2 regions of the Paenibacillus sp. J2L1-98 genome follow, and region 1 is predicted to be linked to the other one. Evidence: riboswitches for the same ligand, from Rfam matches in the RefSeq annotation. Region 1 holds a riboswitch; the other holds the start of a gene.
What was found. Region 1 has a riboswitch for cyclic di-GMP ahead of AC0YNZ_RS29310 (hypothetical protein). Riboswitches for the same ligand answer to the same signal wherever they lie in the genome.
Positions count from the first base shown of each region.

Region 1 (7,497 bases):
ACTGGGCGGCGTTGGCATTCCAATTCGAGTGGATCATACAGTAGAGGCGGAGGTTCAGGCTTTATTCGAGCAAGTAAGCAGGGAACAGAACGGTCAGCTCGACGTGCTTGTCAATAACATCTGGGGCGGAGAGCAGTTAACGGAATGGGATAAGCCGTTTTGGGAGCATTCCTTGAGCAAGGGGCTGATCATGCAGGAGCGTGCCGTGAAGGCGCATCTCATTACGAGCTTTTACGGGGCGCCATTAATGGTGCGGAGAGAGAAAGGCTTGATCATTGAAGTAACCGACGGGATCGATTACCGCTATCGCGGAAGCTTATTTTATAGCCTGGCCAAAATATCACCGATCCACCTTGCCGCAGCAATGGCTGCCGATTTAAAGCCGTACGGGGTTTCTGCGGTTGCGGTAACGCCCGGCTTTCTCCGCTCGGAGGAAATGCTGGAGCACTTTGGCGTAACGGAGGCCAATTGGCTTGATGCCGTGCAAAGCGGCAAGCCCCATGCCGAGCATTTCAGTCAGTCGGAAACGCCGTATTTCATTGGCCGGGGAATTGCCGCGCTTGCAGCAAGCAATCATTTGCCTGAAAGATCCGGACAGGTGTTTTCAAGCTGGCAGCTGTCTGATGAATTCGGCATCATCGATGCCGATGGCAGACGTCCGCACTGGGGGAACTACGCGAAGGAGCACGGCTTCTTGTAGCCTTCCGCCAACACTCCTTCCGGCATTTATCGAAAGCTTACCCGTTCACGATTTCACCGCCGTTGAGGTGCAGCATTTGTCCGGTCATATAGCTTGAATCGTCGCACGCTAAATAGACATACGCGGCCGCCAGCTCATAAGGCTGACCGGCCCGCTGCATCGGGGTATCCGAGCCGAACGTTGAGACAGACTGCTCATCAAAGGACGCAGGAATGAGCGGAGTCCAAATCGGGCCGGGCGCCACGCCGTTCACGCGGATGCCTTGTCCGGCTAAATTTGCGGCGAGCGCCCGCGTGAACGAAACGATTGCCCCCTTCGTCGACGAATAATCTATCAATGTCGGATTGCCTCTATAAGCGGTGATGGAGGCCGTGTTAATAATCGTACTGGATGCCTTCAAATGAGGCATCGCGGCAATCGTCAAATAAAACATGCCGAACACGTTCGTCCGGAACGTCGCGGTCAGCTGCTCAGCGGTTATATCTTCTAATTTTTTGCGGACATGCTGCTCAGCCGCATTATTGACGACGATGTCCAGCTTTCCGTATGCCGCTATGGTTTGCTTCACAATATTTTTGCAGAACGCTTCATCCCCAATATCGCCTGCAAGCAGCAAACATTTCACTCCTGCTTTCTCTACAGCCGATTGTGTTGCTTTCGCATCCTCATGCTCATTCAAATAGACGATACAAAGGTCGCAGCCCTCCTTCGCATAAGCGACCGCAACGGCGCGGCCAATGCCGCTGTCTCCACCGGTAATAATCGCAACTTTTCCCTTCAGTTTGCCTGCGGCTAAGTACGACTCCGATTCGAACACCGGCAAAGGATTCATCTCCGATTCGATGCCAGGCTGCCTGTTTTGGTTCTGGGGCGGAAATACCTGTTTTTTTTGTGGTGAGTTAGACATATAGAAATCAGCTCCTTATATTTTTTCCATAAAAGATTTCGTCCATCTCGGTCTTCAGTCTTCTCGTTATTTCCTCTTGCTCCCTGGCCGATAGCGAATCCTTCGTATAGCCGAACAAATAGTTGTTCAAATCAAATTGCTTCAGCTTGCATTTCGTATGAAACACGTTTTCCTGATAAATATTAACGTCGATCATGTCATACAGGAGGCATTCTGCCTTCGGTATGTAATTTTGAATCGAGTTAATATCATGATCAATAAACAGCTTGTGGCCGTTAATGTCGCGCGTGAAGCCCCGCACCCTGTAATCCAGCGTCATAATATCGGTATCAAATGAATGAATTAAATAGTTCAGCGCTTTAAGCGGTGAAATCTCGCCGCAGGTAGACACATCGATGTCTGCCCGGAACGTACTGATCCCTTCATTCGGGTGATATTCTGGATACGTATGTACCGTTATATGGCTTTTATCCAAATGCATGACAACGGAATCAGGCAGCGGACCCGGCGACTCCTCGAAAGATTCATTGGGACCGTCACTGACCGGTCCTTCAGATACAAGCAGCGTTACGCTGGCGCCTTGCGGCACATAATCCTGCTTGGCGATATTGAGCACATGCGCTCCAATAATATCCGAAACCGTATTTAATATTTTCGTCAGCCTGTCCGAGTTGTATTGTTCGTCGATATAGGCGATATAGGACTCGCGCTCTTCTCGTGTTCTCGTGTAGCACACATCATACATATTAAAGCTGAGCGATTTCGTTAAATTGTTGAAGCCATGCAGTTGTATACGCTGTTCCGGCGTTAACTTCAGGGTACACACCTCCTTTTCTATAACTACTATTTCCTTTTACCCAAAGACCGATTCGACAAACCACTATGCCTAACAAAAAAAAAGCATTTCACATCCGGTCTTAACCGAATGCAAAATGCTTCTCACATCAAACTTTATTCCGGTAAACGCTGCGCGCCTTTGATCTCCAGACCAAATGCCAATGCCCGTTTAAGCGAATCCTCTGTAAACTTCGATTTCGGATATTTATTTTCCACTTCCTCTTTCGTCAGCGGAATCCATCTGAAATCTTTATTCTGGTATACGTATTTTTTCATGCCCCAATCGACGTGGATCGTTCTGCTCGCGACCTTCGTCACCTTGCCGATCTCCGTCACGAGGTTCGTGGAACCAAATGTTCTGATGCAAAATTTGTTTACGATATCGTTCATGTCCTAACCCTCCTCCTCCTTTCCTGACCTTCACGCTATGCATTTATTAATTAAGCTTTTTCAATTCCTTTATCCGGAGCATGGGATCGCCCACGTAAATTTGAGCTTGAGGCGGAATGCCGTCGCGCTGCCGGGTGGCGAGAATATTGAGCGCATTGACGAGATCATCATTATCCTGCTCTTTCATTTGAAATTGCACGCCGTATTCATGAATATCGTTGTCCAATTCATTGTACCAGACTATAAAGCCATATAACACGTACATTTGATTATCCATCCGGATCTTGAACTTCAGCAATATGTCGCTGTTAACAGGCAGCTTAACGCCAACCATAAACCGGAGGCCTCCCGGACCGATATTTCTAACAAACACCTCAGTGCTACCTAGTCTTATGCTCCTGCCCTTAAACATCGTAATCGTCATCTCAGCCAAAAGACAATGAGTAAGGTCGATACGAAAATATTGTCTCCGGTTAACGGCCGGCTCTTTACTGCGCCGAAGCGAGGCGGGCTCCATAAACGGTCTTTTGCTCAATAATTGAACGATGCTTTCAGGGTCGACGGGACGGCTAAAATAATAGCCTTGAATTTCATCGCAGCGCTGCTCCCGCAAGTAATTGAACTGCTCCTTGTTCTCAACGCCCTCGGCCACCACCTGCATCTTGAGCTCCCCTGCCAGTCGGATAATGCACTCCACTATGCTTCTATTGCTTGACTCCGTCATCATCTCCTCCACAAACGACCGGTCGATTTTGATCGTGTCGAGCGCTAATCGCTTCAATAAATAGAGTGAGGAATAGCCTGTTCCAAAATCATCGAGCGATACTTTAATCTTTCGCTTCTTCAGCTCAAGCAGCAGCTCGGTAACGAACCTTCTCGTTGCTGACAGCTGCTCGTTCGTGTAGACGAAGCTGTTCTTCTGCGCAACAAATATGCCGACAATAGACTGCTCTATGATGCTGCGATATTTAAGCTCCGCTTCTCTCAGAGATTGTTCAATTTTATTTTTCTGCGTAATATCTTTGGCAATCCCATAAACACCGATAAGCTCATCATTAATAATGATCGGAATACGGGTCACATTAACCTGACCCCTTGCCCGTTTTTCGTAATGCCCGTCGTATCATAGTTTTGAGACGTAAGCGTCCTGACCGTTTCCTCGAAAAAATAAATCGTTGTACCCAAGCATTCCGCATGCACAAAGTGATCGAAATGATCTGCTATGATTTCGTCTCTTGAATAACCGAACATTTGCTCAAGAGCCGAATTGCATGACAAAAAACGGCCGTCTAAGTCCAATGTAAAGACCGCGTCCGGATTATTATCGAATATGGACTTATAGTGCTGCTCCTCGACAGGATTGTACCGATATGTAAAATTGCCGCCGGACGCGCTCGCGGTCCTCGGAATGAACGAGTTTAAAGAAATCATCCTGCTTCATCGGGAAGCCGGAGTTCATTCCGTAAATATTGAACATTTGATTCGACCATGCCGTTTGATTGCGAGCATGGTCGAATTCCCAGTAACCAAGATTAGTTATTTTTTGAACTATGTCAAAGCTGTTGCCGCTGCCGTTAAAGCGCGTAATATTTTGTTCCATCGCTTAATATCCCTTCCTATGTGTAGCTTATGCGGTAACTAGAAGAGTTGAGGAAGAGGATATAAGCGTTTTATCATTCATCCTTATGGCAACCCAGCCACCTTTGGAAACTCCCTTTAGGCCCGTTGGCTTTGCGTCATTGTCTTTCGACAACTTTGCTATTTACTAGGACTTTTTACTTATATGATTATTTCATAGAATTCCGATATATTCCATAATAAATTTTCAAATAAGTGGAGAATTTTAATCCAATGCAGCCGTTTTTACAAACGCGGATCAATTTCCTTTTCTTTGGCAACCTCGAATAATAGATTGGCAACTGCTGCTTGATACGGCTCGTTGTCCGGCGCGATTGCGGCAAACGGAATAGACAGCATTTTTTGCCCAAGCCGATGCTCATTCAATGAGGTGCGAAGCTTTAGATTGATGCTCTTTTGCTTCATCAGCTTATTGTATTTATGCGGGAAGCGGTAATCGTACCCGTAAATAATAGACATGTAGTTGGCATTGCGCACCTTCATACACGAAACCGTGTTCGGCTCCGGCATTTCTGGTTTGATGACGACACCTTCCATATGATTATCTACGGTGAGGGTGGCGAAATACTGCTCCGCCTGCTCATAGCTGTTAGGCGAGGAAAGCTCTAGCGTGATGAACGGGTCGTCAGAGAGAAAGCGGTACATCTCGGATGTTTTCCAATCGGGCAGCGTTTCCGTTCCGTCACCGTATACGATTTTCAGCAAGGCAAACGGCTTGTACAAGGGCTCGCCGGCTTCCGCATACAGCTCAAGCTGCTTCTTGTACGTTTCATAAGCATCCACATGATCGGAAAGCGGCATATGCTTCTCCAATATCGAATGAACATGCTTATAGCTTTGGTAAACATTAAGACCGTACTTTTCATTTAGCGCCCCTTTGCTAAGGTGGAACTGATCCTTCTCGAAGCCGCTTTCCTTGTATTCGTGCGCAAGCTTCGCGAAGGCCTCCTCAAACCCGTTTTCCTTCAGGAAAGCAAGCTCTGTCTCAAGCGCTTTCTCGATCGGTTTAAATTGCCGGTCAATAAGACCTTCACCGAGCGCCTGCCAAGGCAGAAGCTCTCCATCCAGAAGCAGCATTGCGATGCCATTTTCCTTCATATAGCTTCCGAACCTTAGCAGCAGCTCCTCATACACAGCCGAAAGGTCAACCTTGTTGACTTTATAGCCGTTGCGGCTAACCGCAAAGCATTGCTCGGGATCAGCGTGCAAATAAACATTGCATCTGGAACCCATATATTTGGGCTGAAGCACAACCTCCGCAATGCCGCGCTCCGCAAAATAGTCCAGTCCTTTCCTCAGCGACTCCAGCTCATGCGCAGCTTCATCCTTGTCTGCGGGCGCCATCGTGCCCGAAATGAAGTTGACCTTATTGCGTGAGCAGTACTGCAGTCTGCGGACCTCTTCGTCATCCAGCTCCTGCAGCGACACCTTGCGCTCTTCCTGGAAGAGGGTGCGCAGCTCGCCTTCCATAATCGCTTGAGATGCCTTTTGCGTTTTGAAAAACGGTTTAACCGAAAGGGTTACGGAGGTTAGCGCATTACCGTGCACCGCACCGGAATCGATATGAATTTTATTTTTAATCCGAAAGGCGGTTTTCGCTGCGACATGTCCGAATACGTGATAAGGCTGATTGGCTGCCGCATCCCGCTTCAGAAACGCCAGCTGCTCCTCAAGCGGCGCTGAGCGGTCAATCCGGAAATTACGCTGATGCCGTACGGAGTTCGGATCGAGCTTGCCAATGTACTTGTTCTCGCATGGCGCATGCGTAACATAATAGGACGGCCCTCTCTTGCCTACCATTTTGTAGAAAGGCTTCGACAGCGATACGAGGTGATTAAACCTTTGAAGCAGCTCTTCATCGTTTCTAAGCACCTCTGCCGAATCGAAGTATGCCTGCCGCAGCTCCTCATCGACGCCTTTAATTTCTCCGCGCATAAATTTATAGATGAAGCTCTCGTGATTGCCTAACACGAACAAAAAGCGATCCTGGTTGGCGTATAGAAAATCAATCGTTTCCTTCGTGCGCTTCCCTTTGTCGATCCAGTCCCCAACAAGCAATACCTTCGTACCGCTAACCTTCCCCGTCTCAATCAGCTGATTTCCTTCCAATTGAAAGCCGTGGCTAACGAGCAGGCTTTTCAGCTCATCCACGCTTTCGTGAACGTCGCCCACTATAATCGTCTTCTGATCAAGCGGCAATATAGCAGCCAAATAGTCATTGGCATCCTCAATTACGACCTTGTAATCCGGATTGGCTATGCGATCAGCCGGTGAATAAAAGTCCTTGGCGCGCACTTTATGGATTTTCGAGTACCGCTCCCTTGAGAGCGAGCCAAGTACCTCCTTGCGCAAACGGTTAATATGGCTAGTGATCAGCTTCTGCGACCGCTCCGAAGTATAATAATCGTCCCTCTTCCGGTAATCGAACAGCACAACCTCCAGGTTATAGTTATTTTCATTCGCTATTGCCTTCACCCTCGCCCGAAAATCCTCCGACAAGCCCGTCGTATCCACAACTACAAATTCCGCATTAATCGGATACGCCGTCACCAGCCGCAGCTTCTCGAACAAAAGGCGGAACGCTTGCTCGCTTGCTTCCAGCATCACTTGATCATATTTATCATAATCGTACCCAAGTAGCTCTTGGCGGATGCTGTCAGACGAAATATATTGCACATTGGCTCTCGCGCCCTTGGCGTCGTCATTGAACCGCAGCTGCGGCATCAGCACTTCGTTCGCGAACGTCGTTTTACCGCATTCCGTCGAACCGATCAGCATATATATCGTATGAACTCTCGTTCTAATCTCCATTTCCGCTGTACCCCCTCTTCCTCAAAATAGCGCCCTGCGTCGTCTGAATGCCATTTACGCCATCACCGATTGCAACAAATTTAATTTCAACAGGTTGACCTTTAATCGCATCAAGCAGCCACTTCTCAAACTCCGCTCTCCCCAGCTCCCACTTATGATCATCATGACGAAAATCGCTAAGCTCGTAATAAGCATTAAACTCCGCATTAGGAGT
Region 1 covers NZ_JBWDNW010000032.1:34,714-42,210, forward strand. Annotated here, with positions in the region: gene AC0YNZ_RS29280 (SDR family oxidoreductase) at 1-700, shown strand, start outside; gene AC0YNZ_RS29285 (SDR family oxidoreductase) at 738-1,607, opposite strand; gene speD (adenosylmethionine decarboxylase) at 1,615-2,424, opposite strand; gene AC0YNZ_RS29295 (hypothetical protein) at 2,559-2,834, opposite strand; gene AC0YNZ_RS29300 (PilZ domain-containing protein) at 2,881-3,915, opposite strand; gene AC0YNZ_RS29305 (PAS domain-containing protein) at 3,912-4,265, opposite strand; gene AC0YNZ_RS29310 (hypothetical protein) at 4,171-4,434, opposite strand; cyclic di-GMP riboswitch class I at 4,519-4,604, opposite strand; gene AC0YNZ_RS29315 (metallophosphoesterase) at 4,698-7,283, opposite strand; gene AC0YNZ_RS29320 (class I SAM-dependent methyltransferase) at 7,273-7,497, opposite strand, start outside.

Region 2 (7,497 bases), on a different contig from region 1:
GCTACAAGGAAGAGGATATTAAATCAGCTTATGAGAAAGCGACGCAAATCCAGCTGGATTTAATGGTTTACCGCGAGAAGGAGTCTTACTTAAAGGCGCGTCGTGATGATTTGCAAAAACGTGTCCGTAATGTGGAAAACTCGATCGAGCGGGCTGAAACGATTGCATCGCAAATCAATGTCGTGCTGGAGTATTTAGCCGGGGACCTGAACCAGGTTACCCGGATCATCGAATCTGCCAAAACAAGGCAGATGCTGGGCTTGAAAATTATATTGGCGCAAGAGGAAGAACGGAAGCGGATCGCCAGAGAAATTCATGATGGCCCGGCTCAATCGCTCGCCAATATCGTCCTTCGAACAGAAATTGCAGAACGGATGCTTATCAAGCAGGAATTTGTAATGGTACAGGAAGAATTAGTAGATTTAAAAGGACAGGTCCGTTCCGGTCTGGAGGAGATACGCAAAATTATATTCAATTTGCGTCCGATGGCATTGGATGATTTGGGAATTGTGCCGACTCTTCGTAAATTCACGCAGGATTTTGAAGAGAAAACGAAAATAAATACCGTATTCGAGCTTAACGGTAAAGAGGCGCGAATGCCCTCTGCGATGGAAGCGGCTATTTTTCGCCTGGTTCAGGAAGCTTTTACCAATGCCTTGAAGCATGCGAGCGCTACTCATGTATTGCTCGAAATTAACTATCAGCCACAACATATTTCACTCATTATTCAGGACAATGGCGTTGGTTTTCAGAGCGAATTAATTGAGCAGGATGCCAGCCGAAACGCACACTTTGGATTGGTGGGGATGAGAGAGCGTGTTGAGCTGATTGAGGGAAGGATGGAAATAGACTCAATTCCCGGTAGAGGGACGAAAATTATGATAGATATACCTACAACTGCCGAATCTAGAAAGGAGTAAGATGATGATGATTCAGAAACCTGCAAATAGTGCAAATACAATCAAAATTTTACTTGCGGATGATCACCAGCTGTTTCGTGAAGGACTTAAGCGGATTCTGAATATGGAAGACGATCTTGAAGTCATCGGCGAGTGCGGAGACGGCATTCAAGTTATGGAATTTTGCAATCATACGATTCCTGAAATTGTTTTGATGGATATTAATATGCCGATCGAGAACGGTGTTGTCGCGACTGAGCGTTTGAAAAGCTTGTTTCCTGACGTGAAGGTTATCATTTTGTCAATCCATGACGATGAGAGCTATGTGTTTGAAACGCTTCGCAAAGGGGCTACCGGCTATCTATTGAAGGATATGGAGGCAGAATCGCTTATTAACGCTATTCGCTCTGTCGTTCAAGGTCATGCCTATATCCATCCAAAAGTAACGGGCAAGCTGATTAATCAGCTTCGCCGCATGACTTATTTGGACGAGATGGGGATCGTATCAGGAGCTGCTGCGGCGGCGGAGCCGGGCGTCAAGTTCATTGCGGGCGATGAAAGTCCGTTAACGCGGCGCGAAGCAGAAGTGCTAAGGCTTATGGCAGAAGGCAAGAGCAATAAGCTCATCGGGGAATTTTTATTTATAAGTGAAAAAACGGTTAAAAACCATGTGAGCAGCATTTTGCAGAAGATGGAAGTCGATGACCGTACGCAAGCTGTTATTCAATCGATCAAATACGGTTGGGTTACGCTGTAACTCATATATTACGCAAAAATCCCGTATCAGCTGATACGGGATTTTTGCGTGCGCGCTTGTTGGAGACAAAGTATGTGAATATGAGAAAGACAGTGATCAAGATATCGGCCTCATATCATCTTTTATCGTCTTTTCCTTTGCTTACGGAGCGAGAGGAACCCGGCCGTAAGGGTGAAGGCGCCAATGAGGTAGTAAGGAAGCGGGCTGGAATCGCCTGTTTTTGGCAGGGTATCTAGCGGAACTTGCTCCTCTGCCACATCGATTACGGTATCCTGGCCATCATCGATCCCGCCTACCGGCGGCTCATCATCATCAATCTCGACAATAGTTGTGGTTTCAGGTGTTGGCGTAGGTGTAGGTGTAGTCTCAGGTGTCGGGGTTACGGTCGGCGTAGGCGTAGGTGTAGTCTCAGGTGTCGGGGTTACGGTCGGCGTAGGCGTAGGTGTAGTCTCAGGTGTCGGGGTTACGGTCGGCGTGGGCGTAGGTGTAGTCTCAGGTGTCGGGGTTACGGTCGGCGTGGGCGTAGGTGTAGTCTCAGGCGTCGGGGTTACGGTCGGCGTGGGCGTAGGTGTAGTCTCAGGTGTTGGGGTTACGGTCGGCGTAGGCGTAGGTGTAGTCTCAGGTGTTGGGGTTACGGTCGGCGTAGGCGTAGGTGTTGTCGTAGGAGTAGGAGTAGGGCAATTGTTCTCTCTCATTAATTTCCAAGCTACAATCGTCGACCCGTGACCGCCGGAGCCTAGCTGAATTTGCTCAGGACCGCTGTATATATCCGCCTGATAAGGAGCGCAAGCCGGGATGTCAAGGGTGACTGAATAGGTGCCGGGCAACGGATAGATGTTGGTCTCGCCGTCATAATGGATCTGGTCCTGATAAGGAGTTCCGTTGCTGTTCGGTATAGTGCCGGGAGGGAAGATGTATGTAGAGACACTAACCTGCACACAATTCTCGGTCGTTCTGAAGGTTGCGGTAACGGTACTGTTTCCATTATCAACGATACTGTTCAAATTGTTCGCGACAATGTGTGCGCGGTCAGCAGAAATGGGCGTACAGCTATTAGCCGCCGGGGCGACTGATGGATTTGCAGCTGAATTGTTTTCGCCTTCCGCCATAACAAACGATCCCAGGGTTAACGAGAGAATTAACATTATGGCCATGCTGAAAGAAAACTGCTTTTTTAAGTATCTCATCGTTCACTCTCCTCTTAGATAGTTGGTCGTGTTCTAAGAGGGCCGGTTACACTACTAGCTCCGTATAATCCAAGTGTCCAGATGCAGATTATACTTCATCGCTTCCCCTAGTTATTATGAATGCGTGAAGTCACCTTCTCCCCATTCTCTATGCTTACATACGTTTATATGCATGGATACGTAGTAAAATGATAACATATACTGTAAATTGCTCAAGGGTGTTTCTTTGTCGCATTTTGACTGCTGTTTGTGGATGAGAAAGAGATGTTTTGTGGGAATGGCGCACATTTTGTCACCCTTGTCCCCTTATTGCGGAACCAGTGGGCGCTTCGTGGCATATAGTGTCACAAAGAGGAGGTGGCCGCCATGTTTGAACTTCTGCTTTTTGTTGTTGGCTGTTATGTTCTGGCTGCATTGTCGGTGCATCTGGCGTATCGAATTTGGCGCGGACGACAGCAATCGAGCAAGCATTACGTGCTCGTAGCGGACGTCCGGCAAAAAAATATGGAATGGTACGTGCGTTCGTTTTTTTCTTTTTCCCGGAGAATGGGCAAGGATGTTCGTCTTACGATTGTTAACCGTGGCGTGACGGATGAGACGCTCGCTATTGTTGAACGTTTGGCTAGAGGTGGCAAGGAGGTCAGTGTGCACCTGGCAGAAGATACTCCAACAACAGAAAATAAGGACAATAAGCATTCACAAATGACGGGTGTGGATGGTACCCAGCTGCTTTGGATGCTGCAGGCAGAAGGAATCGTATCGCATTCCGATCATGCGGTGCTGGTTGATTTGCAAAATCCGTCGGATTTGTCGAAAATGCCATTTTAGTATATACTTTGAAGAAGATCAATATTTGGAGTGAAGCACACTCAATGACGCAGACTGCGTTGTTGGGTGTGCTTTTTTTCGTTTGAAATATAAGTGGAAAAAGGCGAGGGGGAGCGATAGTCGATGAGGGCTCAGGTGTATGTTGTGGAAGTACGCGGGTGCTGGAAAGCCCGGGTAACGATTGACCCGGATATGGACAAGCATTTTTGGATGAATGGCGGGTTTGGCAAAGCAGGGAGCTTAAATGAGGCGATTGCCGATTCGGGCTGGCTATTAAAGGAGCCGCTGCCGCTTGGCGATGCTTGCCGTGCTGTGGAGCTGTGGGAAGCGGAGCTAATACGGAGAAGAGGAGAACAGACTGCTATAGATACGGGCCAGATCGATCAAGGAAGTATAGCTGACCGCTGTGAGGCGATAGAGCTTCTGCTCGCTTGTGCTGAGGAGGCAAAGGGCGAGGGGCGAAATGACGGGAAAGCTGCCGGCAGGAGATTGTGGTGGCGGCGGGGGAGTGGACGCCAGCGGCAGACTGCGATGGGGAGAGCCGGCTTGTCTGGTTTGGTGGAGCACTGGGTGCGAGGGGGAGCGGGCCGTGCGGGTGATGAGCGGGAGCGGGGCGGAGATAGGGGGCGAGCGGAAGAGACGCGGGAGCGAGGGGGAGCGGGCCGCGCGGGTGATGGGCGGGAGCGGGGCGGAGATAGGGGGCGAGCAATTAGCGATGCGGAGCTGGGAGAGATCGCGGCAGGGGCGAAGCTTGCCGCGGAGGTCATGCAGGGACGTGCGCTATTGCGCAGCGAAGCGCACGCCCTGTTAGTTGACGCGGGCGGGCCCGGCGCCGCAGCAAGGTGGAGCGGAGTGCTCCAGCTTGCCGCGCTGCTCGGGGCGGGTGCGCCTGAGCGGATCAATCGCAGCCGGAAATGGCGGGCGATTGGACGCTTTGGGGCGCCGCAGGCGCGAGCGCAGCTGTCTTCGCTGCGGGAGTGGCGAGGCGTATATGCACCGCACGGCATGTGCAGCGTGCGGGCGGTTGTGCGCCTATTGCTCGGCGTGCATTGGGATGGGGCGGAGCCGGGAATGCGAGCTGCTCGTCGTAGGGCAGCATGATGCGCAGTTTGGAGGGAGGACGGAGCCAAGCTGCCTTAAGCAGCAAGTTATGCAGCTTTCATTGGAGCAGCGGCTTAATAAATGGCGACTTAGCCCGGCACAGTCAGACGCAGCTGCGAAGGCGCTGCAGTTCGCGGAGGAGCAATCCGCTGAACCGGCTCTCTCTTCAACGGGAAAATCCGCCAAGGTAAGAGATTTTTTACTCTGGGCGGTTACGGGAGCGGGCAAGACGGAAATGATTTTTCCGCTCGTAGAATCAGTGCTGCTGCGGGGCGGCAAGGCGCTTATTGCAACGCCGCGCCGCGATGTCGTGATTGAGCTTGACCCGCGCATTCGACAAGCTTTTCCCGCGGCTTCCGTAGTGGCCTTATACGGGGGAAGCGCACAGCGATGGGAGAGCGGAGACATCACGCTTGCAACTACTCATCAGCTGCTGCGCTTCTATCAAGGCTTCGATCTGGTTGTGGTTGATGAGCTCGACGCCTTTCCATACCACGGCGACAAAATTCTCCATTATGCGGCGGATAAAAGCTGCGCGCCGGGTGCCGCCCGATTGCTGCTGTCTGCTACGCCGCCAAGCGAGCTGCAGCGGGCAGCGAAACGCGGCAAGCTTCCGCATGCCAGAGTGCCCGTACGTTATCATCGGCATCCGCTGCCTGTGCCGAAGCTTCTCCAAACTTCAGCTGTGAGACAAATGCTTCAGCAGCGCAGGCTGCCGCCAAAGCTGTTAGCTGCCATGCAAGCATCACTTCATCGCGAGGCGCAGCTGTTTGTGTTCGTGCAGCAAATTGCACAAACCGAACCGGTGGCTGCTTTGCTGCGAGCAGCGCTTCAGCATTCGGCTGTAGCGGCAACCTCCTCTCAGGATGGTGAGCGGGCGGATAAGGTGCAGCGTTTTCGCGCGAGGGAGATTCGGGTGCTGGTTACGACAACGATATTAGAGAGAGGAGTCACCATTCCGAAAAGTGACGTCTACATTCTGGATGCGGATGGACGGCTATTCGACGAGGCATCCTTGGTCCAAATGGCAGGAAGAGCCGGACGGTCCGCAGAGGATCCGTTCGGCCGCGTCTATTTTTGCAGCCGTGAGCGCAGCCGTTCACAGCTATCAGCCGTACACAAACGATGAATCGAATAGCCCGAAAGCAAGGCTATCTGCTTCCCGCCGGCAAAGGAGGCTCGCTAAAGTGAAGGTCTCGCCGCAAAACTGGTTACAGCGTATCCAATCCGCTTTCACCGCTTCAGCGCAGCTGCTAGCTCCCCGTTCGGCCGCATGTCTCCTATGCGGCAAACCGCAAAACGAGGCTCGCAGCGCGGCCAACTATAACCATGCGAAGCTGACCGCCCAGCTTCGACATTCCCTTTGCGGGGCATGTCTCTCCGCAATACCGTGGCTTACCCGCATTGCCTGTCTCAAATGCGGGCGCGGCATCCCATGCGAAGACTGCATACGCAGTCCGCATCGGTCATTCGTATACAACCGCAGCGCTGTTTACTATAACCAAGCGATGAGGGCGATGCTAGCCTTGTATAAATACCGGGGAAACGAGCAGCTAGCCCCGCTGCTTGGGGATATGCTGCTGCCAACGTTCGAGGCCATGACTGCTGAAATTTCCCGGCGGTTCAGCACGCAAAGCGGACACCAATCCAAAGCAAAATGGAGGAGCGCGGATTACTGGGACGCTGTCACTTATGTTCCCGTCAGCGAGGAGCGGGCGATCGACCGGGGCTTTAATCAGGCAGAGCAGCTTGCGGGCCATATTGCAAGGCGCTATCGCTTGCCGCTCATGCATCTGCTCATCCGTTCCCGACATTCGGAGAAGCAAAGCTTCAAGACGCGCTCGGAGAGAATGCGGGATACAAAATCTCTTTTTAGCGTAAATTCTGAAGCATTTCGCATGCTGCATACAAATGCGCTTAGCTCCTTCGGCACAGCCCAGCCAAGCCGTGAAGTCATTCGCATCCTTCTTATAGACGATATTTTTACGACAGGAAGCACGGCAAATGCCTGTTCCGGGCAATTGAACCGACATGTGGAGCTTCCGCTGGAAATATATATTTTGACCTGGGCTCGTTCCTGATTAATCAACGAACCGTCCAGCTGCGTAATAGATTCATAGTGAAAAAGTTAGCGCTTTCGATTAAAATGGAAATAAAAGTTGACTAGATTCGACGAAAAAGGGGGCACAGAGCGATGAATTTAGATAATTGTCCACGCTGCGGTAAGCTTTTTGCCAAAAACTTTAGAGACGTATGTCCGGTTTGCATTCGTGAAATCGATAAAGAGTACGAGCTTTGTGCAAACTATTTGCGTGAGTTCAAAAATTCGATTATTACCGAGGTATCAGAAGCTACCGGAGTTACGATCAAGCAAATTACGAAGTTCATCCGCGAGGGCCGTATTTCTATCGTTAATGCGCCGAATATGGGGTACCCTTGTGAATCCTGCGGAACGATTATCCGCGAAAATCATATTTGTGACATCTGCCGAGAACGCCTTGAGAAGGACAAGAAGCAAATGCTTCAAGACATAGCGAGAAATGAAGAATTAAGAGGCTTCAAACAAGCGCTTGGAGCATACAAAGGTCTTGACAGATACAAAGATAAATAAGCGAATTCATGCTAATATGAACATGACTATAAAATTTCACTTGACTGAAGCCGATAATACTTGTAAAGGTAGTCGGCTTTTTTAGTTTTTTGTAAATAATGAGGTGGAAAAAAT
Region 2 covers NZ_JBWDNW010000024.1:38,198-45,694, forward strand. Annotated here, with positions in the region: gene AC0YNZ_RS26450 (sensor histidine kinase) at 1-920, shown strand, start outside; gene AC0YNZ_RS26455 (response regulator) at 928-1,656, shown strand; gene AC0YNZ_RS26460 (LPXTG cell wall anchor domain-containing protein) at 1,779-2,843, opposite strand; cyclic di-GMP riboswitch class II at 2,875-2,958, opposite strand; gene AC0YNZ_RS26465 (hypothetical protein) at 3,210-3,671, shown strand; gene AC0YNZ_RS26470 (hypothetical protein) at 3,795-4,772, shown strand; gene AC0YNZ_RS26475 (helicase-related protein) at 4,726-5,901, shown strand; gene AC0YNZ_RS26480 (ComF family protein) at 5,960-6,853, shown strand; gene AC0YNZ_RS26485 (TIGR03826 family flagellar region protein) at 6,967-7,383, shown strand; gene flgM (flagellar biosynthesis anti-sigma factor FlgM) at 7,496-7,497, shown strand, end outside.
Region 2: linked by a shared signal. The riboswitch ahead of AC0YNZ_RS26460 (LPXTG cell wall anchor domain-containing protein) and the one ahead of AC0YNZ_RS29310 (hypothetical protein) in region 1 are both predicted to bind cyclic di-GMP.